3 regions of the Blautia luti genome follow, and region 2 is predicted to be linked to each of the others. Evidence: riboswitches for the same ligand, from Rfam matches in the RefSeq annotation. Region 2 holds a riboswitch; each other region holds the start of a gene.

Region 1 (10,476 bases), 1.3 Mb from region 2:
ACCGGAATTCCTGTTCCACCAGAGGATATCACCAGAACCCGTGGCTTGCCTTCCGGTCTGGGAAGTTCCAGGCTTCCGAATACAGGGTCGAAATATCCGTTGTCGATCCCGTAGAGATCACGGATGACGTCTTCTTTGAAAATGGTCTCCGGCTTTCCATAATGTGCAATGCGATCTCCCTTCACGCAAATAATCTTGTCTGCCACTTTCTCTGCCAGATCGATCTCATGAAGGGACATGATCACAGTGATGCCTTTTCTCTTCGCCATATCCCTGAGTATGGAAAGCAGTTCCAGTTTATAACGTACATCCAGGAATGAGGTCGGCTCATCCAGAATAATGATCTCCGGTTCCTGGCAGATGGCACGGGCCAGAAGAACTCTCTGTCGCTGTCCGTCACTGATGGCATTGAAATCCCTGTCTCCCAATTCCTGGGCATGGACAGCTTCCATGGCTTCATCTACTTTCTGCTCGTCTTCCCTGCTTAAGATTCCCAGCTTTCCGGTATAGGGATAACGTCCGGTAGCTACAATATCATGGCAGGTCATAAGCTCCGGTTTCATACGTTCGGTAAGAACCACCGCCATTTTCGTAGAAAGATCACGGAAAGACAGTTTGGTCAGGTTTTCTTCTGCAATAGTCACATTTCCGGAAATGATCTTTAACTGGCGGGTGATACTTTTCAGGATGGTGGATTTCCCTGCGCCGTTTGGGCCGATCAGGGTTACGATCTCTCCTTTTTCAATGCCGATGCAGATATCATGGATCAGTGCTTTGCCATTATAGCCTACCGCCAGATTGTCCATATTTATATATTGTTCTGCCATATCACTGTTTTCCTTTCTGACGTTTCAGCATCATCGCGATCACCACCGGTGCACCGAAGATGGAAGTCACTGTACTGATATTCAGTTCCAGCGGTGCGAAAGCGGTACGTGCGATCAGGTCACTGAGCATACAGAATACTGCTCCCCCAAGGAAAGTTCCAGGTATGACTACCAGCGGCCTGGAAGTGTTCAGCGCCTGCTTTACCAGGTGAGGCACTGCGATTCCCACGAAGGAGATCGGTCCTGCAAATGCTGTGACAGTCGCAGAAAGAATACTGGACAGCAGGATCAGTGTCACACGGAATACTTTGATATTTACACCCATGCTCTGTGCATAGGCTTCTCCCAGCTGATATGCTCCGATAGGTTTGGAAAGCAAAAAGGTCAAAATCACTGCTACAGCGATGATCACGGATGCAACTCTTACATTGCTCCAGCTCATACCGGAGAAACTTCCCTGTGACCATCCGTGAAGATTGATAATATCTGAATCCTCCGCGAAAGTGATCACAAAATCCGTGATCGCAGAACAGATATATCCGATCATCGTACCTGCGATCAGCAGAGTGGCCATATGTTTGATCCGTCTGGATACCAGGAGAATAAATCCTGTAGCGATAAGGGATCCGATAAAAGCAGCGATTACCAGTGTATAGGAAGAAACTTTGTTAAATTTCTCCAGGAAGTAGATCATCGCCAGGGCTACTACCATCTTCGCACCAGATGAAATACCCAGCAGATAAGGACCTGCAATAGGATTTTCGAAAAATGTCTGCAACAGAAATCCTGAGAGGGAAAGTGCCCCTCCCAGGATCGCTGCCATGAGCAGACGTGGCATTCGGATCTTCCAGATAATATTATATTCTGTCTGTGCACCATCCCGCAGGAAAATAATCCTCAGAATACGTGAAACCGGAATATTCGTAGTACCTGTATTAATGTTCAGCACCAGGATGGCAAAAAGTGCTGCTGCCAGTGCCGCAAAAACTGCTGCATAACGTGAACGCCTCCGGAAATTCTCCATATGGAAGGTTCCGGTGCTTCCACCTGTTTGTTGTTTCGTCATAATTTCTCCTGTACTTAGTCGATTTTTGTCATAAAGGTCATCTGGCTTTCATCTCCGCCAGTCAGCATAAGATGCAGGTCTGTGATCATATTTCCTACAATATCTGTAGCCTGATAGAGATATTTGCCCGCACACCATACATTTCCTTCTTTGACAGCCTTGAAGTCTGCGAAAAGTTCGCTCTTCTGCAGCAGCTCATCTACACTGTTGATAGGGTCATCGATAGTTCCGTTATACACCAGATAATCTGCATCAATAGCCTGGGTGTAGAATTCTTCCATTGTCATAGGAATGGAGGAACGTTTCAGTTCTTCATCCGAACTTACCTTGGTCGGAACATAACGTCCACCTGCGATCTCGATCATCTTCGGTACATAATCATCTGGTTTTCTCACTACTACAGAACCGTCAGAACTCATATAGAAAAAGGCAACTGTTTTCTCTGTATTCTTGAAATCCTTCAGCTGTGTAATGATCTTCGCCTGTTCGTCAAAGAACTTCTGCGCTTCCTCTCTCTTATCTACCATCTCTGCATAAACCTTGATCCATTCCGTTCTTCCGAGAGGATGTGTTTCATAACTGGAACGGTCTGTAAATACAGGGATTCCCATCTGTTCGATCATATCCTGCACCTTTGGAGTGTGGAGGATCATGGTTGATTCAATCGCCAGGTTACATTCAGAATTTACCAGAAGTTCATAATCCGGTTCACTGTACTTTCCTGCGAATACGATATCTCCGTTTTCCATCGCCTGTTTGGCTGTGTCTACATACCAGCCGGATTCCTGAAGAGAGGAAAATTTAATGTGATCCAGGGCATCCAGAGCGGAAAACAGCGCCATGGAGGAAGTAGCTGCCAGGTAAATCTTGTCCAGCGGTTTCTGCAGGACTACAATGTTTTCATCCAATCCCTCCGGAGCAGTCTTTCCTTCCGGAACCAGAAGGAACTGTCCGCTGCCCGGTACATCGATCAATGTATAATCATCATTGTAATAATAAATATGGAAACATTCTGCAAACTGATTTTCCATTTCTGACTGAAATTCCAGTCCCTCGATCTTCGGAGCAGAGGATTCATCTTCTGCTTTTACACTGTATGTATAGCCGAAAATTGCTGCCAGAAACATACAAGCTGCCAGAAGAGGGATAAACAGCATATGTAATTTTTTTTCTCTCATGATTTTCTCCTTGTATTATTCTTTGTCATGTGCTTTTACTGCGGATTCATAGAGCTTGGCTGCTTCTTTTTCGCATCCGAAAAGTGCGCCGTATACTTTGCTCCATTCATATTTCGCAAGGGTGTCTTCTTCATCTTTTGAGCGGTCAATGATCACCGGGATCTTAAGGATCGCAAATTTACCTGCCAGCTCTGTCATAGCTGTCTCATCAGAATCTGCTGAAGTCTGATCAGTTTTCTCCTCCTTTAAAATATCGGACGGGATCACTGCCAGATTGCACTTTGCTTTCAGCAGAGACTTCAGATCCACTTTATCATAAGTTCCGGCAGAAATGATTTCTCCCTTTTCCAGTGATTTCTTGATATTATCTACTTTGCAGTCATCTTTGGCCGCAGAAACAGCTGCTACATTTTTATCTGCACTGATCTTATCGATCATTTCCAGTGCTATGTCGGATGCTATATAGGATTTATCCACCGGAAGCTGGACTACGATAATGGACTTGTCGATTCCTGCAGGGATCTGATCCTTTTTGTCCTCTGGTACCAGGAGATACTGGATTGTATCATTCTTATACAGTTTCGCATAATCCTGTTCTGTGGCAGAGCTTCCTTCCTCTCCCTCTTCAGAACCGGAACCACTGGAAGTTTTCACAGTGTCCGCTGCTGTCTCTGTCTGAGTTTCTGTCTCTGCTGCAGTATCCGCTGTGCTGTCTGTACCTGCTTTCTTGTCTGCATTCTCTTTCACAGTAATTTCCAGGACCGTCATATCATTATTATAATAATGAAGTTTAAACAATTTAGAATGCTCCAGTTTCAGAGAACTCTGGTATTCCAGACCTGTGATCTTCGGTGCATTCTCATCCATGTATACAGTACCTGCATCTGTTTCGGCTTCTTCCCCTTTTTCTACTTTCTTGGAACTGTCTGTGCCAGCTGCTGATTTTGCACTGACAGAAGAAGTACTGCCGCTGCCTGAGCTGCTGTCCGGAATATCCATACCGAAATAGAGAGTATATTCGATCTCATATGGTTTGGACATGGCTGTGGTGCAGCCTACTACTTTATTGTTGGCATTTAACTGTACAGGGATCTTGAAGGTTGTGTAATCACTTCCCTGTTCTACCGGATCATACTGATTTCCGCTTGCCTTCAGATAAATCCATTTACTGCTGCTGAATGTAACATATGCCCATGCCTGTCCGCTTTCTACACTGATCTTGTCACAGGTAATATTCAGACCATGAGTTCCTGTTCCACCTTCCCATGAGAAAGAGAAATCTCCGGAACCGTATTCGCCGTCCTTTAATCCTCCTGCTGAAGAATCTACCTGGCTGGTCTGGCCGTCTGTCTTCGAGGAATAATTATTGTTTCCACCTGAGGTATTACCGCCAGTGCTGCCTCCGCCTCCGGAATTGCTTCCACCACCTGTTCCGCTTTCACCGCCTGAAGACGGAGTTGGAGTCGGACTTGGCGTCGGTGTCTTAGCTGGAGTCCGGGTTGGAGTCGGGGTAGGGGTTGCACTTCCTGAATTTCCGGTATCTGCCGTAAATTTCAGAGTATGATCATACCACATCTTATCTTTCTCACCGGCTTCATAATAACGGTGGGAACGTGCTGCCAATTTAATGTCTTTATTCAAACCTGACAGCGGTACTTCATAGGTATACTGGCCATTTTTATTCACTTTATATGGGATCAGTTTACTGTCACTTGCTTTCAGGGCTGCTTTCTTTGTTCCCAAAAACAGCTTGTCATAGCCTGTGCCGCTTAATGTGATCGTAGCTGTGATCTTTCCCTTTTTGACTTTGATCTTACAGTCAATGATCTTAAACATAGTGGCCGTACCGGATATATGCTCTACAGATCCTGTATAAGTTCCGTCTTTCGGTACAGTAGTGGACGGCGTCTGAGTAGGCTTCGGGGTAGGAGTCGCTGTTGGCTTGGGCGTTGGAGTTGGCGTTTTTACAGGTACCGGGGTAGCTGTTGGACCCGGCATCGGTGTAATGGAAGGATTTACAAAACCTTCCTTGGTAATATGTATGGTATAAGTGATATCATGGGGTTCTTCCATGGCAATAGTGGTGCCAGTGATATCCATATCCGTATTTACCTTCACAGGAATCTCGAAGTAAGATCCGCCTTCATTGCTGGTCGACTGATATTCTACACCGCCTACGATCAGACGGATAAATTTGGTGCTGCTGAATTTAATGGTTGCATAAAGCATTCCATCCCGTACGATAATATTCTCGCAGGTGATCTTCGTCTTTCCTGTTCCTCCTGTAAAGGAGAAATCATCTGCCTGATAGGTTCCATCTGTCATCGCCTGGAAAGCTGCTGATACCAGAGGTCCTGCTGGATCTTCAGATTCTTCTGTATTCTGAGTTTCTTCTGCATCTTCAGAGTCTTCCTCCAGGCCGTCAATCCTGTAAAAATCTTCATCTGCCTCATCACTGTCTTCTTCCAGACCATCGATCTTCCACATGGAATCCTCCTGGGAATCACCGTGTGATGGGGAAAGTGTTCCGTTTTCATCATCTACGGTACTGCTGTCTGCTTCATCATCTGAGGAAGTATCTTCTGTGTCTGCTGTGTCCTCTGCATCCTGCGCGTCGTTGTCCGCTGTATTCTCTATATCATCGCCTACATCATCCCCTGTTTCCTGCTCTGCCTCTTCAGGAAGCTGCAGATAAAGATCTTCTGCATCATACCATTCGCCGGTGTCTGTGCTGCATGGAACATAGGCTGCCTTTTTTCCCAGATCTGCAGGATCAATGTAGAAACGGTAATGATAATTTCCTTCTTCATCCTGCACGCCTTCGATCACCGGATCCTTTTCCTCATCTGTACGGCTGCCGATATAAAGTTTATTGTATTCTGTGTTTGCTGATACAACATCGATCAGAATAGAATCTCCATCCCAGACTGCCGTTTTTGACAGGATCTGCAGGAATTCTTCATTCAGCTGTATCTCCTGTTCTGTATCTTCTGTGCTTTCTGTCTGTGTAGTTTCCTCTGTACTTTGTTCTTCTTCCTGTACCTGTCTGTCATTTTCTCCGTGCACCTCGGTTTCTGCCGCGGATACTGGATACGGAACTGTGGGCGCTGCGGTCATTGTCACTGCGAGCAGAGTGGCAAGAAATTTTTTCGCCTGCATACTTTTTCTCTCCTTTTTTATAATTAAGATTACAATATAGGACTGTACTTTCTCAAAAGTATACTTTCTCACAAAAAAGCCTACTCCCTTTTAGATGAGTAGACTTTATTCGCACAAATAAAACATCTCTTTCCTGACGGCCGGATGTTTCGTTTTTGTGAATTTCTGCTTTCATCGGAAGCGATTCACTGATCCTTCAGCAGGTTTCCTGACTTACAAATTAACTGCCTGACCATGCCTTCTCACATCTTATGCAATGGCTGTTATGGTCATCTCTTATGCTTACAGTGACCGGATCGTTCAGGACTTACACCTGATTCCCTTTTGCCCAGAAATACTGGCACTGAAGTTCCTATATTTCTTTACATTATAGCAAATATCACTGTACTGTGCAAGCATTCCACTATAATCTCTTCACAATAAACATAGTGCAGAATGGTTTTCATGATCCACATATATTTGGCATATTCATGCCAAAACGCCTCGCGGGATAGTGGTGTGTGAACAGTTACCAGTATACAGCATATATACTATTATTTTCTTATATTTTGTTGTTTTTTAACAATTTTAGTGCTATCATGAGAATTGGATTGTATGAATTTCTGCGGAACAGTCCCATCCACAGACACATGCGGAAACGTGTCTGAATATATCAATAGGCAAGGAGAATATATATGAAGCAAAGAAGAAAAATCCTGCTTGCACTGCTGCTCAGCGCATCAGTCGCAGCTACACCAATTGCTTCTGCAGTTCCGGCTTTTGCGGAGAATCCGGACTTTACAGCAAGCGCAGAATTTACAGATACACCGGAAGAGGAAACTTCTGCCGAAACAGAGGCTTCTGCTTCAGAAGATTTTGATTCAGCCACTACGGATACAGACGTATTCAGCGCAGGTGAGGTAGAATACACCGCTGAAGAAAATGTTTCTGACCAGGCTGATGCAGAATCCCGCACTCATTCCATCAATGTTACCGTAGGTGGCAAAACCACTGGTATCTATGCTTTTAAAAACGTAGTTGTTACCCAGCAGGATGATGGAACTTATCTGGTTCGTATGCAGAGCACTTCGGATGTAAGAGATTACATCGCTTTCGCAGATGACAATGAGGAGACCAGCCGCGAGGCAGTATATAATCATGAAGTCGACTGGTATCAGGCTACAACCATCACCAAGGACGACGGCACCAAAGAACTCTGGTATACAGTTCCAGTGAAATCTCTTACTGATACACTCTATGTGGCATACAGCAGTGAGAAGAATCTGACTGACCCGTGGAAAAAGCCACCGAAACAATGGGACAGAAAGATCTATGCACTTCAGTTTGATACCACTTCTATGGCAGATACCACAGAACCCGACGCTGTAGCTTCTGATATTCATGTAGTTCCGGCCACTGTTATTAAAGCCCAGCTGACACCTACCAACAACACAGGAATGTTCAAAGTTACTTCTGCACTTTACAGAAAAGATGAAACAGGTACAACTCTGACCATCACTTTAAGCGGAAAGGGTTACCATTATCTGTACAAGGGAACTTATGAAGAAGCCGTTGCCAACGGAAACAATCAGGAGAACTGGATCAAAGGTGAAGAAGTTAATGGTGTATGGACATTTACCATTCCTGTTTCAGATGGTGAAACCTACCTTCCTCTGGTAGCTATTTCCAATAAATATCTCACCAAATTTGAGAACGGTGAATCAACTCTGGAAAGAGCTTTCTATCCTCGTCAGGCAGTCATTGATACAGAAGCCAAGACTCTGGTTACCGGCGATTATGATTATACCAGAGAGCTGACAGTATCAAACAGTGTTAAAATGTTTAGGCTGAATGCTGCTACCCTGGAAACCATTGGTGGACCAAACTCCAACGGATATGAAGAAGTGCTTCATCTGACCATGGGCAGTACCAGCTTTGATAAAGTTTTCATCGGTTCCGCTGAAGATGCAGCAAAGGCTGATACTACAACCCCTATCACTGATACCAAGGCAGATCTTGTAGTAAGAGAAGGCTCCGGGGACGGTGATGGATTCAAATCTGATAACCTTGAAAAAGATGTTGTCATTTCTTTCCACTCTGTAAGAAATGACTCCTGGTATGAACGTATCTTCAATATCAGTAAAACAAACAGCACTCTTACCGTCACACCAGTATCGGTTCCTGCTACAGAGATCACTCTGGACACAGACAGCCAGACACTGGATGCAGGCACAACATTTAAATTGACAGCTACTGTTACTCCTGCTGATACCACTGATGCCGTAACATGGTCTTCCAGTGACGAAACTGTAGCTACAGTATCCGAAGATGGTACTGTAACAGGTATCAAAGAAGGTACAGCTGTGATCACTGCTACTGCCGGCAATGTGAAAGCCGAATGTACTGTTACTGTTAAGGTTCCTGCTACAGAGATCACTCTGAATACAGTTAAGAAAAATCTTAAACCAGGTAAATCCTTTACACTGAAAGCAACCGTTGCACCATCAGATACCACTGATGCTGTAGAATGGTCTTCCAGCAACGCAAAAGTTGCCAAAGTATCCGAAAATGGTACTGTAACAGCTGTTAAAGAAGGTACAGCAGTAATCACTGCAAAGGCTGGCAATGTAGAAGCCACATGTACCGTTACTGTTAAGAAAGCAGTTGTAAAAGTAACAAAAGTTGCTGTTTCAGCTACTCCTTCCCGCAATGTAGCAGCAGGCAAGAAAGTACAGCTGAAAGCCACTGTAACTCCTTCCAAGGCTACCAACAAGGCTGTAACATGGAAGTCCAGCAATACCAAATATGCTACTGTTGACTCCAAGGGTCTTGTAACCTTCAAAAAGAACGCAGGAGGCAAAACTGTAACTATCACTGCTACTGCCAAAGACGGAAGCAAGAAGTACGGAAAAGTAACTCTTACCTGCATGAAGGGTTCTGTAAAGAGCATCAAACTTTCCGGAACTACTACCATCAAAGCCGGCAAGAGCACAACATTAAAAGCTAAAGTTTCCACTCAGAACGGAAAAGCAAACACCAAACTTACCTGGACATCCAGCAATACAAAGATTGCCACTGTTAATTCCAAGGGTAAAGTAACAGCTGTCAAAGGTAAAAAAGGCACTGTAAAAATCACAGCCAAAGCTACTGACGGTTCCAAGAAAACTGCAACCATTACCATCAAAGTAAAATAAGCAGTATAACCTAAAACAACCTGCCGGAAAACCGGCAGGTTGTTTTTATTATACTGCTTTATTATTTCGCATCTTTCTTCTCTGCTTCCTTCAGAGTGGAAGAATCAAAGTTTAAGGTATAGTCAATTGCATGAGGCTGACTCATAGCTGTAGTATCTGCTGTTACTTCCATCTCTGTATCGAACTCTGCAATCGGAATTTCAAATGTGGAATTGCCGTCTTTATTTACAGGTAAATACTTCTCATCATTGACCAGCATATAGTCATAATATGGGCTGCTCCATACGATGGTTGCAGTAGCTTCATCTCCTTTGATCTCAATAGCTGCCGGAGAGTCTACAGTTGCTCTGCCTGTTCCACCTGTAAGTGTTACTTCTGCAGTATAACTTCCGTCCTCTACCCCAAGATCTGCGATTTTTTTGCCTTCTGTTTTTTCTGTATCTTTCTCTGCATCATCGGAAACCTCTGTGTCTTCTTCCTTCACAGGATTCTTAACGCTTACTTTATGATCATACCATTTGCCCTTTGTTCCGATCAGTGCTACCTGAAATTCCTCATCAATGGCAGGTACCGGAATATCAAAGCCATATACCTCTTCAGACATCCCATCGCTGTATGTCACTTTGTCAGAAGTTGGTTCCAATAATTCTGCGCCCTCTTTCTGTGCATCTTCAGCAGTTCCTGCAAAAAGATTTACAATTTTTTTGGATGCCAGTGATACATGGATTGTCATTTTTCCATCCTTTACAGTCAGGGTTCCTTTACCATCCATAGCTTCGTTTACATGGAACATACTGCTGTCTGTATCAAACTCAGCTGTATAGACGCCATCTTCGAGAGTCTGGGATTTCGCTGCATCTTCTGATTTTGCTTCTCCATCCTCAGCTTCTTCTGTGGTCTCCTCTGTCGTTGTTTCCTCTGTGTCATCTGTTTTCGCCATAACAGGAGTTGTACTTACAAGCGCTGCAGACAGTGCAAGCATTGACATCATCATGGCAACGGAACGTTTTTTCATAATAGATTCTCCTTTTTTCTGAAAATATATCTGCCCGGAGACTTATAAAAGTATCCGG
Region 2 (10,476 bases):
TAACAGATGATATTAAGAGCAGAATTAAAGAAGGTTCCACAAGCAACTTTGAACTGGATGGAAATTTATATGCACTTCCGATCGACAGCTATATGATGTGCCTGTTCTGCAACAAAGATTTATTTGACCAGGCAGGAGTAGAGATTCCTACTACTTATGATGAACTGATCACAGCCGGCGAAGCGCTTGCGAAACTGGACGGAGTAACACCATTGGCTATCGGCGCAAAAGATGCATGGCTTGCAGGTGCTCTGTATGAATCACTTGCACTGAGAGAAGTAGGTGCTTCTGAAGTACAGTCCGCACTTCTGGGCGAAACAGAATTCACAAACGAGGGATTCAAGAAAGCAGCAGAAGATGTTGTTGAATTATACGACAAAGGAATCCTTGGCAAGAACCCTCTGGAAGACGGCGAAGCAGAAGCTACCGCAGACTTCCTCAACGGAAAAGTTGCAATGCAGCTTGACGGAAGCTGGTTCGCAGGAACTATCGACAATGCAGAAGACAGCGCTGTTAAAGATGTAGAAGTGATCACATTCCCTGTAGTTTCTGACGAGCAGGATGCAGCTGATTATGCAGGCGGTGCAAGTGCTTCCTTCTTTGTAAACAAAAACACAGATACACCGGAAGAGTCCGCAGATTTCGCAATGTATATTTCTGAGAAAATGGGCGAGCAGGCTCTGGAAATTGGCACAGGATTCCCATGCTGGAATACAGATGTTGACACAGACACGATTTCCCCGACATTTGTAAAATTAATGGATCTCTATGATGGCGTAAAAACAGGTGTACAGAACTGGGATGGTATCATAAATGCAAACGCAGCAGCTGTTCATCTGGAGCAGGCTCAGTCCTTACTTTCCGGAAGCGCAGATATTGACAGCTTTATGACTGCACATCAGGATGCAATCAGCGCAGCAGAATAACGCAGGGATGAAACTATGAAAAAACTTTTAAGTAATAAGGCCTATATCGCTGTTTTCGTCGCACCGGGTCTGATCCTGTTTCTGGTAATGGCGGTGATCCCGCTGTTTACCACAGGATATTACGGACTGTTCAATTACGACGGAATCGGAGAAAAAGTCTTTATAGGATTAAAAAATTACAAAGAACTATTTACAACAGATCCTTATTTCCTGAGATCTGTATTGAACTCATTTATTCTGGCAGCAGGTTCTTTGTTTATTCAGATCCCTATCGCGTTATTCCTGGCCATCCTTCTGGCAAACGGGATCAAGGGAGAGGGCTTTTACAGAACTGTATTTTTCCTGCCGGTAGTAATCTCCAGTATGGTAATCGGACAGCTCTGGTGCAAGATCTTCAACAGTGAGGGACTTCTGAATGCGATCCTGGGTGCACTGGGAATGGTAAACGATACTGCATGGCTGGTAAATCCGAAAACTGCTTATATGACAACGGTGATCCCGGCAATCTGGCAGAGCATCGGATACCATATGGTCATCCTCTATGCAGGTGTGAAGAATATTTCGCCGGAATATTATGAAGCTGCGAAACTGGACGGAGCTACAGGATTCAAGGCAGCTACGAAGATCACGATCCCGCTGCTGATGCCGACGATTAAAGTATGTGCCACATTTGCACTGGTTGGTTCTCTGCGTGTATTTGACCTGGTATATGTTATGACAGGCGGCGGCCCGAACCATGTCAGTGAAGTTCCTGCAACATTGATGTATGATAATCTGTTTGTAAAATGCCGCTATGGTTACGGCAGCGCCCAGGCGTTCTTTATCGTATTTGAGTGTCTGGTGTTCAGCTTCCTGATCAACCGCATTTTCAAAAAATCCGAAGAAAATGCATCGATGATTTGAGAGGAGCCAGATGAATATGAGTGCTATGAAATTAAAAAAGACTTTAATCTATCTGTTCCTGGCGGTATTTACTTTTATTCAGATATTCCCGTTCTACTGGCTGGTAACATTCTCATTCAAGAGTAATACAGAAATATTTGATTCCAACAATCTGGTAGGTCTGCCGAAAGTATGGCATCTGGAAAATTACTCCAAGGCCCTTATGGGAGGAGAAATCTTACGATATTTGTTAAACTCTGTTTTCTATGCAGTAGTGACAGTTGTGGTTTCAACACTTCTGGCATCTATGGTTGCATATGCCATTAACAGAATGTACTGGAAGGCCAAGGGAATTGTGGCAGCGATCTTCAGTCTGGGAATCATGATCCCTGTACAGGCAACACTGCTTCCATTGTTCCAGGGACTGGACCGTCTGGGAATCAGAGGGGGATATTTGGGACTGATGCTTCCGTATATCACATTTGCTATGCCGATGACGGTTATGATATTGAGCGGATTTTTTAAATCTCTGCCAAGAGAGATCGAAGAAGCTGCATGTATCGACGGATGTAATATTTTCAATATGTTTTTCAGGATCATCCTGCCTATGATACGTCCCGCAATTGCCACTTCCTGTATCTTCGCATTCCTGAATACATGGAACGAGCTTTTATTTGCTAACACATTCGTAGACAGTTCCCAGTATAAGACACTTCCTGTAGGAATCATGTCCTTCGTAGGCGAACATTCCACGAACTGGGGAATTATCGGAGCCGGTATGGTGATCGCCACACTGCCTACAGTAGTGATCTATCTGCTGTTGAGCAAACAGGTTCAGGAGAGCTTTACAGTTGGAGCTGTAAAAGGTTAAAAAGTGAACATAAGGAGAAACTGCATTTGCTGATCGGATTGTAATGGATCAGTGATGCAGTTTCTTTTTTCTTGTTCCATTCCCTTTTCTATGCTAAAATACTTTCATGATATCACGAACAGCTTTTCATCGTACAATATCAGGAAAGAGGCGAAGAAATTGAACATTAAAAATTCCTGTATTTCCTACATTGACACAGACTGGTCCTATCAGCTTGCCAAACGCATGGAAAAAGAAAAAACCAATTCTGTCCTGGGTTATCGTACTGCAGGTTCTGATGCAGAGACGGCCACAGGGGAGATGCTTTATAAAGAAATGGAGCAGATCGGCCTGAAAGATGTAACGAAGGATAGGTTTACACTGGATGGCTGGGAATTTAAGAAAGCTGTACTGAAGTTCACGGATGAAGCAGGCCAGACTCATGAATTCCAGATGGGCGGTTACCAGACGAACTTCGAAACGGACGAATTTCAGGATTACGAACTTGTCTATCTGGGAAAAGGCACAGCAGCTGATTACGAAGGAGTGAATGTAAAAGGCAGGCTGGTTATGGTGGAGATCAACCAGAGGGATGAATGGTGGATCAGCTTTCCGGTATATCAGGCCTATTTAAGAGGGGCAGCAGCTCTCATTGCAGTGCAGGCCAACGGTTACGGTGAGATCGCGGAGACAGCCCTGAATGCACAGGATATTGCTGGGCCGGATTTCGCACCTGCATTTTCCTTGTCACAGGCAGATGCCCGGGTACTGAAAGATGCCTTGAGGGAGAAAGAATTCGTTACCGTTTCCCTTGATGCCTGCTCCAGGGTGATGCCTGATGTGAAAGCCAGCAATATTGTGGGAAAAATCCCAGGTACAGAGACAGATTCCATGATCCTGTTATCTGCCCATTATGATTCCTATTTCGATGGATTTCAGGATGACAATGCAGCCATCGCCATGATGCTGGGAATTGCCAGGGCTTTGGTAAAGGGAGGATATCAGCCTGCTCATACCATCGTCTTCTGTGCCATGGCAGCGGAAGAATGGGGAGTGATCGACTCCAAGTACGACTGGTCCACAGGGGCTTACAATCAGATATTTCGCGTACATCCGGAATGGCAGGGAAAAGTAATTGCAGATCTGAACTTTGAACTTCCGGCCCATGCACATAATACCCGGGATGCCATCCGCTGTACCTATGAATATGCAGATTTTATCCGGGAGTTTACAGAATCACTCACTGTGCCAAAAGAGGCGTATCCGGATGGGATTACAGTTCTGTATCCCATTGAAACCTGGTCCGATGATTTCTCCATGGCGATCGCGGGGATTCCTTCTACAGTCAATGATTTCAGTGCAGGTCCCTTCATGCAGAATTATTATCATTCACAGTATGATAATCAGGATGTATATCAGGAACCGGTCTATCGTTTCCATCATGAATGTTATCTGAAACTGATCATGGAATTGGACCGTCTGGTACTGCCGCCGATGAATTTCGGCAATACCATGCATGCAGTGGCAGCCAGTGTGAGGGATACAGCTTCTGACTGTGCATCAGGAGATCAGAAGGAACTTCTGACACAACTGGAGGCAGCAGAAGAACTGGGATCACAGATCTATGACTGGATTTGCAGGATCAACGGAGAATATCAGAGTTTGACAGAGCGTTCAGCGAAGAAAGCTTTCCGTGAGAAATGGCAGCCACAGGGACAGAAACTTCTTCATATTTTCCGCAAGACTCAGGATTATCTGGTGCGCCTGAACTGGCAGGATGAAGTAATGTTTCCGCAGGAAGCAGCAGCCTGGAATATCCGCCAGCTTGAGAAAGCAAGGATATCCCTGGAGAAAAATGACATCACAGATGCGCTGAAAGCCCTTTACCGGGTAGATAATAATATGTATGCCTTTCTTTTTGACGAAGAGGTTTACTATCATTTCACAGAATACATCCTTCACCAGCCCAAGGACCGCCTGATGTGGGGAGCAGGACGCATCATGCATCATGAGAACCTCTACGGGATCGTTCAGAAACTGAAAGAGCGGATGAATGAAAAAGAGCCTGAACTGGATGAAGAGATCCGCCGCCTGGAGGCTGCCCTGCGCAGACAGAGAGCTTACTACAGAGATGATATCCGCTATCTGAAACAATCGGTTTCCAGGATTTACGTAATGCTGGAAGAAATAAAAGGATGTTAGGGTCAAAGCGTGCAGGCACGAACGGCTTTTTGAACTTTAACTCTGATATTATAGAATAATTGAAGGAGATTTATACATAATATGGAAAGCAATAAGTTATACAGAGTACAGGAAGACGATTTGCCGCGATTGCAGAAACTGCTGACGGTCTGCTTCGCCCAGGATCCGTTATATCATGCACTGATCCCTGATGACGATACCAGAGAACGGCTTCTCCCGGAGCTTTTTTCCTGCGATCTGACGGAGTTTTTTCACACCTGTGAGATCTATTCCGACAGCAGTGAACTGAACAGTATTCTGGTGGTTTCTGATGAAACAGAGCATTATAATTTCCTGGAGTACTGCCTCACAGAGGCGAAGGCCATGCTTACCACAGATGGCTGGCTGATCAAAGAGGATCCCAGCCTGAAGACCTTCTGGAATTTCGTTCAGGGAAAGGATTACCTGAATTCCAGCTGGACGGACCAGCTTCATCAGACCGAACGGCTTCATGTAATTTACCTGGCAGTGGATCCGGGCCATCAGCACCATGGACTGGCAGAACTTCTGATGGATGAAGTGATCGATTATGCACAGGAACATAAGATGCTGATCTCCCTGGAAACGCATAATCCCAACAATGTTCCCATCTATGAGCATTTCGGCTTCAAGACTTATGGAATTGTGGAGAAACCTCATTTCGGACTGAAGCAGTATTGTATGATCAAAGAAGCATCTGTATAAAAAAATAGCCTATTTTGCAGTTGGATTTTTGTATAAATCTTCATCTGGTAATCTTTGCAGATTTATATTATAATAAGATATAAATATGTTGTACTATATCAAGAAAGATAACTAATAAGGAGGACTTATAATGGTACGCAACGCGATGAGCGCAACTGAATATTATATTTTGAATTATTTATGGTCCAGAGAAACACCAGGGACTTTTTCCGAGATTATGAATTACTTTAATAACGAGGCAAATAAAGAATGGAAAAAGCAGACTGTAAATACATTCCTTACACGCCTTGCTCAGAAAGGTTTTCTGAATATTGACAAAAGCGGTAAACGTGCGATCTATATTCCGGCCGTTACGAAGCAGAAATATTTCGAGAATTATGCTCAGCAGATCGTTGACGATTCTTATGAAGGTTCTCTGAAGAATTTTGTCAGTGCATTTACCAATGTCCGTAAGCTGACTGAGAGCGAGAAAGAAGATCTGATCAATTATATTAAAGGACTGAATTAATATAGAAGAGAGACATCAGTGGAAAGAAGAATCCTGCAGGCAGGGTTCTTTTTTTTGTATGTTTTTTGATACAATTCAATTTTTTTTCGTAAATACTAGACAAAATATAAAAAGTTGTTTTATACTGTTCAGGCAAAAAATAAATAACATTTATTGGTTTTGAACCAGTCGTTGTAAGTTCCGCAAGGATTAATAGAGAAACCGGTGTAAGTCCGGTACGATCCCGTCACTGTAATAGGGAGCTTCGTAATGATAAATGTCACTGGACCATGTGAAGTTAAAGTTGGTCTGGGAAGGCGATTTCGAAGTGATGATTTTAAGTCAGGAGAACTGCTTACAATTGGGATAGGAATGATTCTTACGGTAGATAGGAAGCATAATTTTTTCGTGTCATTTTGTGTCCGTATGTATGGTATTTTATATACGGGCTATTTTTTTGCGTAAAATTAAGCCCCCTGGGGGGATTTTTCCGCGTTACTGAACAAAAGGCGCTCAGTAACAATTCTGAAATTGGTTTAATTCACGAAAGATGTAGGAAGGAGATTATTTTGACGAAAAAACAAATCGGGAAAAGATTTCTGCAGATTCTGATCGTCCTTTTCGGTATCAGTTTTCTGACCTTTGGACTGACTTATCTGTCTCCTGGTGATCCGGCTGAGATCATGCTGACAGAGTGCGGTAATCTTCCCACACCGGAGCTTCTGGAACAGACAAGACATGAGCTGGGTCTTGACCAGCCGTTTCTTGTACAGTATGGAAGCTGGCTCAAGGGTGTGCTTACCGGAGATATGGGACAGTCCTATTCCTTTAAGATGCCGGTAGTACAGAAACTTGTATCCTGTTTCTGGCCAACCCTGAAGATGTCTTTGCTGGCATTGCTGATGATGATCGTGATTTCCATCCCATTGGGAATCCTGGCAGCAGTGTATCAGAACAAATTCCCGGACTATTTTGTAAGAGGAATTACTTTTATCGGGGTGTCCGTACCAAGCTTCTGGCTGGGTCTGATCTTACTTAGCATCTTCGGTGTACAGCTTCGCTGGGTAAATGTAGCAGGAGGAAGCACCGACTTAAAGGCGATGATCCTGCCGTCACTTACGTTGGCCCTTGCCATGTCTGCGAAATATACAAGACAGGTAAGAAGTGCGGTTCTGGAGGAGCTTCACCAGGATTATGTAACAGGTGCACGAATGAGAGGAATCAAAGAGAGCGTAATCCTCTGGAGACATGTTCTTCCGAATGTAATGCTCCCACTGGTAACTCTGCTTGGACTTTCTCTGGGAAGTCTTCTTGGCGGTACTGCGGTCGTTGAGATCATCTACAACTGGCCTGGTATGGGAAATATGGCAGTCAAAGCAATCTCCTGCCGCGATTATCCGCTGGTTCAGGGATATGTACTGTGGATCGCTATCCTGTATATGTGTATCAATCTGCTTGTGGATCTGTCCTATACTTATCTGGATCCAAGACTTAAGGAGGATAGATAATTGAAGTTAGCGAAAGTATTTAAAGAAAATAAGCAGTTTACCCTTTTTTCGATACTGGCGCTGGTGGTAGTCGGTGTAGCTGTGTTTGCTCCGCAGATCGCACCCTACGACCCGCTGGATGCAGTAATGCTGGAATCCCTTCAGGCGCCAAGTTCTGCACATCCCTTTGGAACAGACAAGCTGGGACGTGACCTGTTATCACGAGTGATCTTCGGAACCAGAACTTCTCTGGTCATGACATTATGTCTGGTAGCAGTTATCTTTGTGATCGGTACATTTCTTGGAGTTATCGCCGGATACTTCGGTGGAATCATAGACAGTGTGATCATGCGTATCGCAGATATGATGATCTCTTTCCCTGGTCTGGTACTTGCCATCGCAATCGCCGGTATGCTGGGACCGAACCTTGTAAATGCGGTTATCTCCATTGCAGCAGTAAGCTGGACCAAATATGCCCGTCTTGCACGAAGCATGGTACTGAGAGTAAAGAAAAACCTTTATATTGAAGCAGCAGTCGTAAACGGAACCAAGACATGGAAGATTCTGCTTGTACATGTTCTCCCGAACATGGTTACTCAGATGGTAGTAACTGCAGCAGCAGATATCGGAACCATGATGCTGGAGCTGGCATCCTTGTCATTCCTTGGTTTTGGTGCTACAGCGCCGACACCTGAATGGGGACTGATGCTCAACGAGGGAAGAACTTACATGGCAAAAGCACCTTGGCTGATGATCTACCCAGGTATTGCGATCGTGATCTGCGTAGTTATCTTCAACATGCTTGGTGACAGCATCCGTGACGTTCTCGATCCGAGACAGGAGTAAGAAAGCAGGCTGTTGTTTCTTATATAATGAGGACAGCTCAAATATATCCGCATGGTAAAAAAATGCCGGGTATAAAAAGTTCTGCGGCTTCCGTACTGAACCGTAGAAGATAAGGTAAGATAGAGTAACAATCAACCGGTGCAGACAGCAATCGGACTTCTGCACAAGTAATAATGATAAATGATCAACCATAAAGTGGAAATGAATCCCACTTACCTAATTTTTTCAGGAGGAATATATGAAAAACACATTATTCAAAAAAGTTTTAGCAGTAGCACTTGCATGTACAATGACATTTTCCATGGCAACTGTAACTCACGCAGCAGATGCAAAAGAGATCACAATCGGTGTAACAAGCTTCGCTGATACTCTGGAGCCTACAGAGCAGTACTTCAGCTGGGTTGTTTCCCGTTATGCTATTGGTGAGTGCCTTACTAAATTCGATGAGAACGGTGAAATCGTTCCTTGTCTGGCAGAGAGCTGGGAAAACAGCGAAGACGGACTTACATGGACATTCAAGATCCGTGAAGGCGTGAAATTCTCCAACGGTGATGACATGACACCGGAGATGGTAATGGCATCTATCCAGCGTACAGCTGACAAGAGCGACCGTGTACAGGAGTTCTTTGACCTGGACAGCATGGAAGTTGACGGACAGAACCTGATCTTCCACTTAAACAGAGCAAACGCAAACATGGCAGGAAGCCTTGCAGACCCGTTATTCCTGATCGTAGATACAAACGTAGATGACTCTACATTTGCAATGGAAGGACCGATCTGTACAGGACCTTACGCAGTAGAATCTTTCAGCCCTACAGACTCCTGCGTTGTGGTTAAGAATGAGAATTACTGGGATGGAGAAGTGCCGCTGGATAAGGTTACACTGAAATGTGTAGATGATCAGACAACACGTTCCATGGCTCTTCAGACAGGTGAGATCGATATCGCTTATAACTTAAAGACAGAGAACCTTATTGAGTTTGAAGGAAATGACAATTATGAGATCCAGGAGCTTCAGTCCCTGCGTTCCACATACGCATTCATGAACCAGAGTGAAGGTCGTGCACTCAGCGATAAAGCGCTTCGCCAGGCACTTCTGCGCGGACTTGATAAACAGACATACTGTGACGTTCTTCTTGAGGGTGGAGCTACAGCAGGTAAAGCACCGGTACCTCCGACACTTGACTTCGGATTTGATGATCTGAACGATGAGAACAGCTATGATCCGGAAGGTGCGAAAGCAATCCTTGAGGAAGCTGGATACAAAGATACAGACGGTGACGGATTCGTGGAAACACCGGACGGAGATCCGCTGACACTTGATTTCGTTATCTATACAAGCCGTGCAGAGCTTGGTGTTTACGCACAGGCAGCACAGGCAAGCTTAAAAGATATCGGTATCAATGTAAACCTGAACACAGTAAGTTATGAAACACTTCTCGACATGAGAGATTCCGGTCAGTATGACCTTCTTATCTGGAACGTACTTGTTGCAAACACAGGTGACCCGGAAAACTACTTAAGAGAAAACTGGTACAGCAAATCTGCAAACAACACAGCAGGATACAATAATCCGGAAGTAGATGAACTTCTTGATGAGCTTGCAGGAACATTTGACGAAGAAGAAAGAAAAGACCTGATCATCAAGATCCAGCAGGATATCATGGATGATGCAGCAACTGTATTCTTCGGATATGAGACAACTTATCTGTTCTCCAACAAGAGAGTTACAGGCGTGAAGATGTATCCGATGGATTACTACTGGCTGACAAAAGACATTACACTTGCTGAGTAATCTTAATCAAAAAGGAGCGTTAATTTATGCTTGAAATAAAGGATCTCTCAGTCCAGTATGGAAAGCAGGCACCTACCATCGAACATTTCAACCTGAACATGAAGAAGGGCGAGATCATCAGTGTTGTAGGTGAGAGTGGAAGTGGAAAGACCACTGTTATCAGAGCTGTCCTCGGCGCACTTGCCGGAGGCGGTAAGGTAACACAGGGAGATATCCTCTTTAACGGAAAATCCCTGCTGACCAATACCAAGGATGAATGGAGACAGTTAAGAGGAACA
Region 3 (10,476 bases), 960 kb from region 2:
CATGAATTCTGAACCGCACGTGCTATCAGGACCATCTGTTTCTGCGCCAGTGTCAGTGTACCACACCATCTCTTTACATCAATATTAATATTCAGGCGGGCCAGAGCTTCTTTTGCATCTTTTCTAATTTTTCCATAATTGATAAACTGTTTATGCCCCATGTTCATGACCATATCATTAAACATTACATTCTCAGCTACTGAAAGTGTTGGGATCAACGCCATATCAACTTCCTGATATACAATCTGGATGCCTAGTTTCTTTGCGGCAGCCGGATTTCTCAATTCCACGACGTTTCCGTTATATAAAACCTCTCCTGTGTAATCCGGATTAGAACCCGCCAGAACTTTCATCAATGTGGATTTACCTGCTCCATTGGCGCCCATAACTGCATGGATCGTACCGGTTGAAATCTCGAAATCTACATCTGAAAGAGCTTTTACACCAGGAAATTCTATGGAAACTTTTCGTGTTCCAAGTGTGATTTTATCCATATATTCCCTCTTTTCCGTAATTCTTTTCCGCCACAGATAATCCAGTACGGAAAAAGCGGCGTCGGAGCCTCAACCCCGACGCCTCACTTTACTTAGATATTTTCAGTATTAAATACTGTTCTCCCTAAAGGCTTAGTGTCCAAGTGTTGCTTCCATCCAGTCACATGTAGGCATCCAGGAAGTATCGGAGTAATCTTCTCCAGCAACTTCTGCCAGGTTTTCAATATTTATGCCGTCCTTAGAAGTAACCATTTCCTGGGTAACGATAACTGAAGGAATTTCCATCCATGCACCCGGATCTTCATAGTAGCAGGAAGCTGCTGCAATGTCATCATACTGATCTGCCATCTCAAGTGCTAATACACGGCATGCAAATTCTCCGTTAGATGTCCAGTTTGTAGTAGCGCAGGCTTTCCAGTTCTTTCCTTCCTGCATGAACTGAATATCTTCATTACAGATATCTACAGATACCATTGGGATATCGGAGTTTGCTTCACGCAATGCCTGATATACACCCTGTGCATATGCATCGTAGCAGCACCAGATACCATCGATCTCGTCTGCACTGTATTTCTGTAATGTAGCTGCTGTAACGTCACGCATGGATGATGTAGCATTCTGATCATCGATCGGTGCGATTCTTTCAACAGTCTTAATCTTTCCATCTGTTTCAAATGGTTCATAACCTGTCTGACGACGGTCAAACGGGCTGTTATATCCAGCACCCTGCTGAACCTGAAGAATGTTTACAGGCTCGCCGGCTTCTGTTTTCTCCGGATACATATCGAGAATAGTCTGAACCAGAGATTCTGCAAATCCTGCATCCTGCTGGAAGAACTGTGTAACACCATCGATCTTAGCAGTTTCACCGTTTGCATCTTTAAACGGGGTATCAAATGTAACAATCTTTAAATCCGGATACTGTTCCAGAATTCCTGACAGGAAATCATAAGCATATTCCTGACCGCCATGAGAAACCATTAATCCATCATATCCGCCCTGTGCGCACTGCTCAATGGTGCTCTTCCATGTATCTGCATTATCGTTGCAGAAGAATGTGCTTGCTTCCATACCAAGTTTCTCTGCTGTTGCGGTAAATGAATCCGACCACATCTGGAAGATAGTTGCTGATGACATGTACATGATATATGCTATCTTCTTGCCCGCTACCGGAGATTCGGTACTGCTCTCTGTTGTTTCCTCGTCTGCTGCCGCATCACTTGCGAATACAGGTACTGCTGAAACCACCATAGCTGCTGAGAGTAACGCTGCGATTAATTTTTTCTTCATGATATTCCTCCTTTTTAGGTATTTTGCCGAAGCTTTTTTGTTTTTGTGAGTTTATATTAACACATATTACCAATTTTGTAAACATACTAATGTGTCATTTTGTTCGTTTTTTTGCTTTTTAGTACTTTTATCCAATTATCGTCTTTATGTTTTGAACAAAAATTCCAATTTTTATCTGTATTTCTAAGTCAAAATCACCGAACAAGGCGCTATCCTTGTGCATATGTGCTAATTTTCGCTTTGTTTTTTTCGCACAAATTCTATATTGTTAATTAATTTTCAATCTTTTTATAATTAAAAATAGCAGTTATCTGTACAGATATCTGCTATTTTGGATGATATGTTGTTTTTTTTCCGTTTTTGTTGTATTTTATCAAAGGCAGCCTTTTTGCAATATTGTACATGCATAAAATGCAGTTTCCGTAGTGGCGATCACTGCATAGGCTTCTTTCGCTTCTTTATAGAAATCCTTTCTGGAGATCATTCCGCAGGCATCTGCACCTCTGGGATCATATTTGGCAACGATCTGTTTAAATTCGTCCCATACAGGGCATTCCAGGTCAGCATGACGCGGCTCTTTGTCCATGATCATTACAGGCTTGTCTACAAAATCATCCAGCGGCATCAGTGTCAGGATGGCATCCATAAGTTCTGTTGCCTTTAATCCATCACAGCGGATGAGGATACTGTTTTTCGCCATTGATGCAGCTGCAAAATTGGCATCTCCGATCACCAGTCTGTCTCCATGGCCCATTTCTGCCAGAACCTTCAGGAGCTCAGGTGAGAGGATTGGCGGTATGTTTCTTAACATATATTCACGACCTTTCTTTATTCTTCTGTTACCATTGTACGTCCGTCTGTTATTTTCAGTCAATTGACATGTTTTACCAATTTTTTCTCTTTATATTTGTTGCTTTTTTACTACTTTTGTTTCTTTTTTTATTAAAAGTCCACTTTTTTCACAAAAAAAGAACCTCACCGGAAAATCCGTCGGTTCTTTTATCTTTCTCATATATTTCAATGTAATTTATTTCTCTGTCTGATTATTCTTTACAGCTTTCATCATTTCTGCAAGTTCCTGATATTTACCTGTTACATAGCCGTAATTCCTGCGTTTATGAGGAAGCTGGCAGTTCGTACAGTCCTTCAGTCCTGTATCTGTATACCGGAAATTTCCACCGCATTTATCTCCAAGTGCATATAATGGACAATAGCAGAACAGACAATTAAAATCTTCCGGATCCGCACCTTTATGACATGGAAAAAATTCACACTTCTTATGGCTGAAATAAGAATACTCCTTACCTTCCCAATACGGTTTATCCATCTTCGTCTCCTTCTTCTGTAGCCGCGCTTTTTATTTTCTCCTAAAAAAAGAGGGAGCGATGCTACTCCGGGGTAGAATAAAAATCCGTTCATGAGTGCGCGGAGGGAACGAATAAATCCGAAGTAGTATCGCCTGCCATTTAATCATGTATAATTCATAAAGAACAGGCGCATTCCATAAAAAATGTCTGCCTTCATCGAAAAGCAGACAACACTCCGAAGCTGCGGATTCAACGGAGTTGGTTGTTACACTTTACACGGAAGTTTAACCTCGCCATACCAAGCAGGTTTCCTGGCTCCAGGCTCATCGCTCCTCTCTCCTTCTCATGCTATGGCACAATGGATTCTCGAGATTCGCTCCTCTGTTACAGTGACCGGATCGCTCAGGTTTCTCACCTGATTCCCTCTCTCTGTACCGTTTCTTTTACGGTATCAGCACTTAATATGTTCTGTATGGAATTATACTGACGTTATAGTAACACTAACTCTGCGGAATGTCAACTATTTATCAATGTTTTATACGATTTTCCTATATGATTTTTCAGAATACAAAAAGGATCCTGTCGGAGAGATTCTTATGTCACAGAAACATTATGAAGTAATTTCTTATGACATAAAAAGGCCACGGAGAATATGTGATCTCCATGGCCCTGTATGTGTTTGTTTTTATACCAGTCTTCTTACAGATACAATTGTTCTGTATGCTGCATTATCACTGATCTTGATACCGTCTACGGAGTTAGACGCATGTACGATCTGTCCGTTGCCCATATAAATGGCTACATGACCGCCGTAGCAGATCAGATCTCCTGGCTGTGCATCTGCGTAGGATACTTCTGTACCTGCATTCTGCTGTTCATAAGATGTTCTCGGAAGGCTTACACCGAAGTTGGCATATACACTCTGTACGAAACCCGAGCAGTCAGCACCGTTTGTAAGGCTTGTTCCACCCCATACATACGGATTTCCTACGAACTGCGTAGCGTAATCCACTACAGCAGATCCTGATCCTGAAGAGGAAGAGCTTTCTGAGCTGGAAGCGGACTGCTGGCTTTCATATTCCTCCTGGGATACTGTGTTATCGGAATCGATCACGTTTCCGTACTCGTCATATTCCACATCGTCAGAAGTTTCTTCTGTATCATCTTCAGAGGAATCTGTGTTATCGATCACATTGCCGTCTTCGTCATATTCCACATCATCTGAAGTATCTTCTGTATCTTCGATCACATTTCCATCTTCATCATATTCTACATCATCTGAAGTTTCTTCGTCTGCTTCCTCAGCTTCTGCTTCTTCTTCAGCTGCTTCTGCAGCTGCTGCCTCAGCCGCCTGCCTTGCTGCTTCTTCTTCAGCCTGGCGTCTTGCCTCTTCCTCTGCTGCAATTCTCTCAGCTTCCAGTCTCTCGATCTCTGCTGTCTGTTCTGCAAGAAGGTTGGCATATTCTGTAGCCTGCTGCTGTGCATATGCGATCTCGTTCTCATAGTCTGCGGATGCAGATTTTTTCTCGTCGATCTGACACTGCAGTACATAGGACTGTTCTTCATAAGAAGATTTCATTTCTTCCAGTTCTGCTTTATCTGATTCATACTGAGCTTTCAGATTCTTTACTTCTTCAATAGTATTTACATATTTATCCAGGTTCTTTCTGTCCTGCTCATACATCTGCTGTGTATTCTCAGCTCTTGTGAGCAGATCACTGAGATCCTCTGAATTCAACATCATCTGGAACCATGCAGTGTCTCCGCCCTGTTCATACAGACACTGGATACGTTTCTTCATGTTCTCATACTGTGTATCACGGGCTTTCTGTGCTTTCGCCAGATCCTGCTTGGTTTTAATAATGTCTACTTCTTTATTATCAATATCGTTCTTAAGAGTGTCAATGGAAACCATTACGCTCACAAGGCTGGAATCCAGTTCAGAGATTTCACTCTCAAGCTGTGCTTTCGCATTTGCCAGCTCATCCATACGGGAATAGGTAGCATCAAGCTGCTGGCTTGTGATCGCCTGCTCTTCTCTTAATTCATCTTCTCTGGATGCGCTTACACTGACAACCTGCATTGTGCTCATCATAAGCGCCAATGTCAGACATACAATTCTTTTCTTCATGACCTCTCACCTTTTCATATTTCTTGTTACTGTTCACTCCATGCCCGACAAGACATTTCTCTCGGTATGCTACGGATTTCGGCGTATAAGCAGTAACCATCTCTTTTCTATCATGTAATATTTTTGCAATATCTAATTCAATTCCCGTATATATTAACATATAATTACGCTAAACGCAAGGTTTATCCAGGAAAAAGTTTAAATTTCTGTAACATTTAGTAACCTTTTTGAAATCAATCAGGAATTTTACACAAGAAAACGGCTTCCCATGGGAAACCGTTTTCTTAATTATCTTATTTCTGTTACATTTTCTTAAATCAGTCAGATGTTTCCGGCTGAAGCAGGAGATTTACCTGATTCAGTTAAAAAGATCTGCAAGAATCTGATCTGCTGTCATGTTCAGGTATCCATCCGGATCAGAAAGAGTGCTTCTGTTCCATCTGAAATAATTACCTCTTCGGATATAGTTACCACTGGAAGTATGGTAATCATATTTGGTATATCCGGCATATCTGGACATATATTTCTGAGCCAGTGTGATCGCCTGGCTGGAATAGCTTCCACTTGGTGTCGGGGTACCTGAAATCTGTACACCTGCATTCGGTGTAGAGTGAACGATCACTGCACTCTTATCTTTGCACTGTCCCAGAATGATCCATGTATGACCGCTGTCATATCCAACATCACCTGGATATACTTTCCAGTTGCTGCTTGCCAGGTTCGCCTGTGTGCGAATACTTCCCCATCCATTGGACTTATACAGGCTTCCGATTTCTCCTGATACTACTGTATAACCGCTTCCGATACCGGACTTGGACTGCATGATCTGATATGCTGCCCATCCCACGAAACCGGAACAGTCAAATCCTTTCGCTCTGTTTGCTGTACTTAAATCTCTGTAATTATTATAGTCATAACTGCTGCTCTGGCTGTTATAGAAATTCGTCATCGTGGAACTGATGCCTTTTCTGGTGGAGTCATTCCATCCGCCGCCCCATACATACAGAGCCTTTCCTACTGGCTGCAGTGCACCTGCCAGATAGTTCTTAATGGTCTTTGTGCCCGTAGGACTGGTCGTATCAATCATAACACCATTTGAATTAAACTTATACTTTTTGCCGTTAATAGTCACCTCTCCGGTAGCCATCACACCAGTAGATTTATCAAAATAGTATTTATTATAATTAATCGTCTTCCAGCCTGTGACCATCTTACCGCTGCGGGTATTGAAATAGTAGGTCTTTCCACTGAGGGTTGTAAAACCTTTGGCCATAATACCATCGGATGATTCGAAGTATCTGGATTCATTCTTGGAATTCTTCGCCCATCCTGTGAGCATATAGCAGGCACTTGTAAAATATCTTGTATTTTTCTTACTGTCTGTCAGGAATGTCTTACATGCAGCTACGCCGCTCTGGCTGTAGAAATAATATTTCCTGCCTTTCAATGTGAGCCATCTTGTCTGCATGTAACCGGTTCTGGTATTGAAATATCTCTTCTGGCCCTTGGAATCCGTTACCCATCCGGTAAGCATCACGCCTGCGCCCTTGCTGAAATAACGTTTCTGGCCTTTGGAGTTCTTGACCCATCCTTTTACCTGTACGCCCGTACTCTTATTGAAATAGTATTTCTTTCCGTTCAGCTCCAGCCATCCTTTCAGCTTGGAACCGTCTTCTTTTATGTAATATGACTTGCCATTAATGGTTACAAAGCCGGTCTTCGTCTTCGCCTGCACATCTGAAGCATTAAAAAGTACAGATACCCCTACAGCAAAAAACAACAGGAGCAGAAGTATCCCCCAGCTTCTAAACTTCTTGTTAACGTTTTGCATATATACCTTCCTTTTCTTTCATTTTTATTATCTGATAAGATAATATTTTTTTACAATGTTGTTACGTTTCTATGACCCTATTATATTACATCTTGAATAGTCCGTCAACATACAAGTAAAATTATGTTAAATATTCACTAAATAATCACAATTTTTTTCTATAAAAAAGAGACAAAGCTCACAAAAAGCCCTGCCTCTTTTCATACTTTTTACATACTTTCCGAAATCTGTTTTCGTGATTACAGGAGATGTTTTCTCAGTTCTGCTCCGTCTGCGGCACTTAAATATGCAGGTGCTACATCAAATACGGTCTTGGCACCTGTCTGTCCTTCTTTGCTCATGCGGTATGCAGCTCTTGCATAGGCAGCGAGTACAGAAGACGTGAATTCCGGGTTGGAATCTAGTTTCAGGCTGTATTCGATCACATGACTGTTCTCATCATTCCATCCTGTTTTACCGCTTCTGATCACGAATCCGCCGTGTGGGATTCCGCTGTGGTCACGTTTCAGTTCCTCCTCTGTAATGAAGTGTACAGTTGTATCATATTCGTCGAAATAGTTCGGCATTGTCTTGATCTCATTCTCGATCTGAGCCAGATCCGCGCCTTCTTCAGCTACTACGAAGCACTCTCTGGTATGTTTCTGTCTGGTTGTAAGTTCCGGATTCTCTCCGTTACGTACAGCTTCCAGAGCTGCTTCTACAGGGATTGTATATTGTTTTCCGTCTTTTACGCCTTTGATACGGCGGATAGCATCAGAATGTCCCTGGCTGACACCTTTGCCCCAGAATGTATAATCTTTTCCGTTTGTCAGGATCGCATTTGCATAAAGACGGTTCAGGGAGAACATTCCCGGATCCCAGCCAACAGAGATGATTCCTACATGTCCGCTCTCTTTGGCAGCTTTATCTACTGCTTCGAAATGCTGCGGGATCTTTGCATGAGTGTCAAAACTGTCAATAACATTGAAATATTTTACATATTCAGGGGTCTGTTTCGGAAGATCTGTAGCACTTCCTCCGCAGATGATCAGAACATCGATCTTGTCTTTCATTTTCTCCGCGTCATTTACAGAATATACAGAAGCTGTTTCTGTAAGGACCTTTACTGTCTGAGGATCACGGCGTGTGAACACTGCCACAAGCTCCAGATCCGGATTATGTTTGATGGCACACTCTACACCACGGCCAAGGTTGCCATAGCCTAAAATACCAATACGAATACTCATTATATTTTCCTCCTCTGGTCTTTATTCAATCACCACTTTAATATAGTAGTCTTTCAAAAGAGAGTTGTCAATTACAAACTTATATTTTCCTTCAAAATCCTGTCAACAGCAGAACACGCCACCTCCCGGGCAGCACAGACTGCAGGCAAGGTTCGCCAGACAGAGTTTCATACAGTAATCATCCCCTCCAGTGGGCATGCCGCCAAAAGGATTCTGCATTTCCTGATACCAGGTTCCTCCGCCCTCCATCTGCTGAAGAAGCATCCGGTACTGTGCATTATCCGGTTCCTGGCGCACGGCTTCCCGGATATCGTTCAAGGCATTTACATTGTTTCCCAGGCCCATATTCGCCATGGAGGACAGATAATACCATTGTCCATTACGCTGTTCCAGAGACTGCAGTACATTCATAGCTTCCCTGTAATGACCGCTCTGGATATAATTGGCTGCTGCCTGTCTGCGTATGGCTTCTTCATCCTGATAGCTGTTTTCTGTCTGTCCGGAAAAACCACTGAATCCACCAAATCCGCCGCCATAGCTGCCATATCCGCTGCCCTGCTCTTTTTCACGCATGATCTGCTCATATGCTTGCTGTACCTGTTTAAATTTTTCTTCTGCCTGCTCTTTATTCGGATTATTGATATTGGCATCCGGATGATACTTACGGCTTAACTTACGGTAGGCCTTTTTTATCTCATCATCTGATGCATTTCTGTCCACTCCCAGTATACTGTACGGATCAATCATGTTCTCTCTCCCCTGCTTCCTTCCGCTGTTTCCGGATGGCTTCAAAACGGCACCACACACCGGAGTAAAGAATATTTCTCAGAATATCCGTATATTGTATAATAGGAAGCTTCTCAAATTCTCTGCAGGTCTGTGCCATCATCATGATCAGAAGCTGCTGTACCTGCCCGTCAAACCCTTTCATTTTATATTTCTCTGAAAAGGGATTGTAATTTCCACTTTTCACATCTTTTTCCACATCATCATAGGCATCCAGAAGATAGATAAATTTTCCCAGATAAAATCCCATCCGTCTCAGGGTATTCTCCCAGACATCCGGTTTCCATGCCAGGATTTCTTCCATGATCCTGCCAAAGCAGCCGGACATCCTGTCTATATCCTTTTCCCCTGCCTGCTCCATTGCCGACAGTTCATGAAGAAGCTGCCGGATCTTCGCTGCCTTTTCCGGATAATGCCGGCTCAGTTTTTTATTTTTGCCCTGAAGGATCTTCGCATATCCCAGTGCTGCAGCCTTTTTCTCATCTTCCCAGTCGTCTCTGCATTTATAATAAGTAAGAAGGATGTTCATATCAGCGCCGTATTCTGTAGCGGCATTCTTTCTTACCTGCTGTTTCTGTACCGGGTGGATCACGCAGCGGGTAGTTCCCTTCAGCGTAGGCAGCTCATAAAGGGCACTGAGCAGAATAACTACAAATGTCATGTCATAGGTCAGGGATATCTGACCGGATATTCCGTATTTCTCTCTCAGTTCTCTGCACAATCCGCAGTAAAAGGATCTGTACAGGTCAAAATCCTTAAAACGGATCTCCGGTTTGTTCATCACCACATAACCAAACATTTTATCTCCTCTTTATGAATTTCTCATGACACTTGGGACATTCGATCTCTACTTTCTGACCTTTTCCCCTGGGAATACGGATCTTCTGTCCGCAGCCCGGGCAGGTATAGATATGATGTGTTTTTCTCTGCTCCATCATACTCTTTTCCCTGTTAAATCTGCTGCGCAGTTTCTGTGTCTGTGCCAGGTATTTCTGATTTTCACTGTAACGTGCAGAAACATTTCTGGAAAGGATACGGTAGTATGTGTAAATGATCAGTATAAATCCCAGCATGTCCAGAATTCCACCGACAGCACTTCGTCTCATAAAAGATCCTATTACTACCAGAAAAAGCGCAACACCCAGTGTGAACCTTGCAAACTGGTCCACACCGTAACGTCCCTGCATAAATTTGTTTATTTTATCTCTCATTATTTCCTCTTTTCTGACCTTTCCTGTCTTACTCTCTTACAAGAACTTTCAGAACTTCTGCAATATACATGGTATGATAATCTTTCTCAGGATACCATTTTCCGTCGTTTTCCGGTGCGTCAAAACACTCCGGTTTGATCTCGTCATGATACATTTTTCTGCATACCATGATCATATCTGCTTCTTCGATCCCTGCTGTT

Evidence for each region. A riboswitch is a leader RNA that binds a small molecule or an ion and turns the genes downstream of it on or off. The one in region 2 is predicted to bind cobalamin.
Region 1: it holds a riboswitch for cobalamin, as region 2 does, so the genes downstream of both, R8695_RS07100 (TroA family protein) here and nikB (nickel ABC transporter permease) in region 2, are expected to answer to the same signal.
Region 3: it holds a riboswitch for cobalamin, as region 2 does, so the genes downstream of both, R8695_RS13795 (cysteine-rich small domain-containing protein) here and nikB (nickel ABC transporter permease) in region 2, are expected to answer to the same signal.

The regions. Positions count from the first base shown of each region.
Region 1 covers NZ_AP028156.1:1,514,210-1,524,685, reverse strand. Annotated here, with positions in the region: gene R8695_RS07115 (ABC transporter ATP-binding protein) at 1-827, opposite strand, end outside; gene R8695_RS07110 (FecCD family ABC transporter permease) at 829-1,851, opposite strand; gene R8695_RS17865 (hypothetical protein) at 1,815-1,895, shown strand; gene R8695_RS07105 (ABC transporter substrate-binding protein) at 1,908-3,071, opposite strand; gene R8695_RS07100 (TroA family protein) at 3,087-6,230, opposite strand; cobalamin riboswitch at 6,412-6,593, opposite strand; gene R8695_RS07095 (Ig-like domain-containing protein) at 6,905-9,403, shown strand; gene R8695_RS07090 (hypothetical protein) at 9,465-10,418, opposite strand.
Region 2 covers NZ_AP028156.1:198,061-208,536, forward strand. Annotated here, with positions in the region: gene R8695_RS00905 (ABC transporter substrate-binding protein) at 1-926, shown strand, start outside; gene R8695_RS00910 (carbohydrate ABC transporter permease) at 942-1,829, shown strand; gene R8695_RS00915 (carbohydrate ABC transporter permease) at 1,846-2,679, shown strand; gene R8695_RS00920 (M28 family peptidase) at 2,905-4,860, shown strand; gene R8695_RS00925 (GNAT family N-acetyltransferase) at 4,942-5,583, shown strand; gene R8695_RS00930 (BlaI/MecI/CopY family transcriptional regulator) at 5,714-6,091, shown strand; cobalamin riboswitch at 6,250-6,443, shown strand; gene nikB (nickel ABC transporter permease) at 6,640-7,578, shown strand; gene nikC (nickel transporter permease) at 7,579-8,403, shown strand; gene R8695_RS00945 (ABC transporter substrate-binding protein) at 8,642-10,198, shown strand; gene R8695_RS00950 (ABC transporter ATP-binding protein) at 10,225-10,476, shown strand, end outside.
Region 3 covers NZ_AP028156.1:2,982,950-2,993,425, forward strand. Annotated here, with positions in the region: gene R8695_RS13780 (sugar ABC transporter ATP-binding protein) at 1-494, opposite strand, end outside; gene R8695_RS13785 (substrate-binding domain-containing protein) at 627-1,784, opposite strand; gene R8695_RS13790 (RbsD/FucU family protein) at 2,158-2,595, opposite strand; gene R8695_RS13795 (cysteine-rich small domain-containing protein) at 2,812-3,111, opposite strand; cobalamin riboswitch at 3,376-3,568, opposite strand; gene R8695_RS13800 (C40 family peptidase) at 3,777-5,222, opposite strand; gene R8695_RS13805 (N-acetylmuramoyl-L-alanine amidase family protein) at 5,581-7,053, opposite strand; gene R8695_RS13810 (diaminopimelate dehydrogenase) at 7,293-8,279, opposite strand; gene R8695_RS13815 (J domain-containing protein) at 8,382-9,026, opposite strand; gene R8695_RS13820 (DUF5685 family protein) at 9,019-9,864, opposite strand; gene R8695_RS13825 (hypothetical protein) at 9,866-10,276, opposite strand; gene R8695_RS13830 (flavin reductase family protein) at 10,305-10,476, opposite strand, start outside.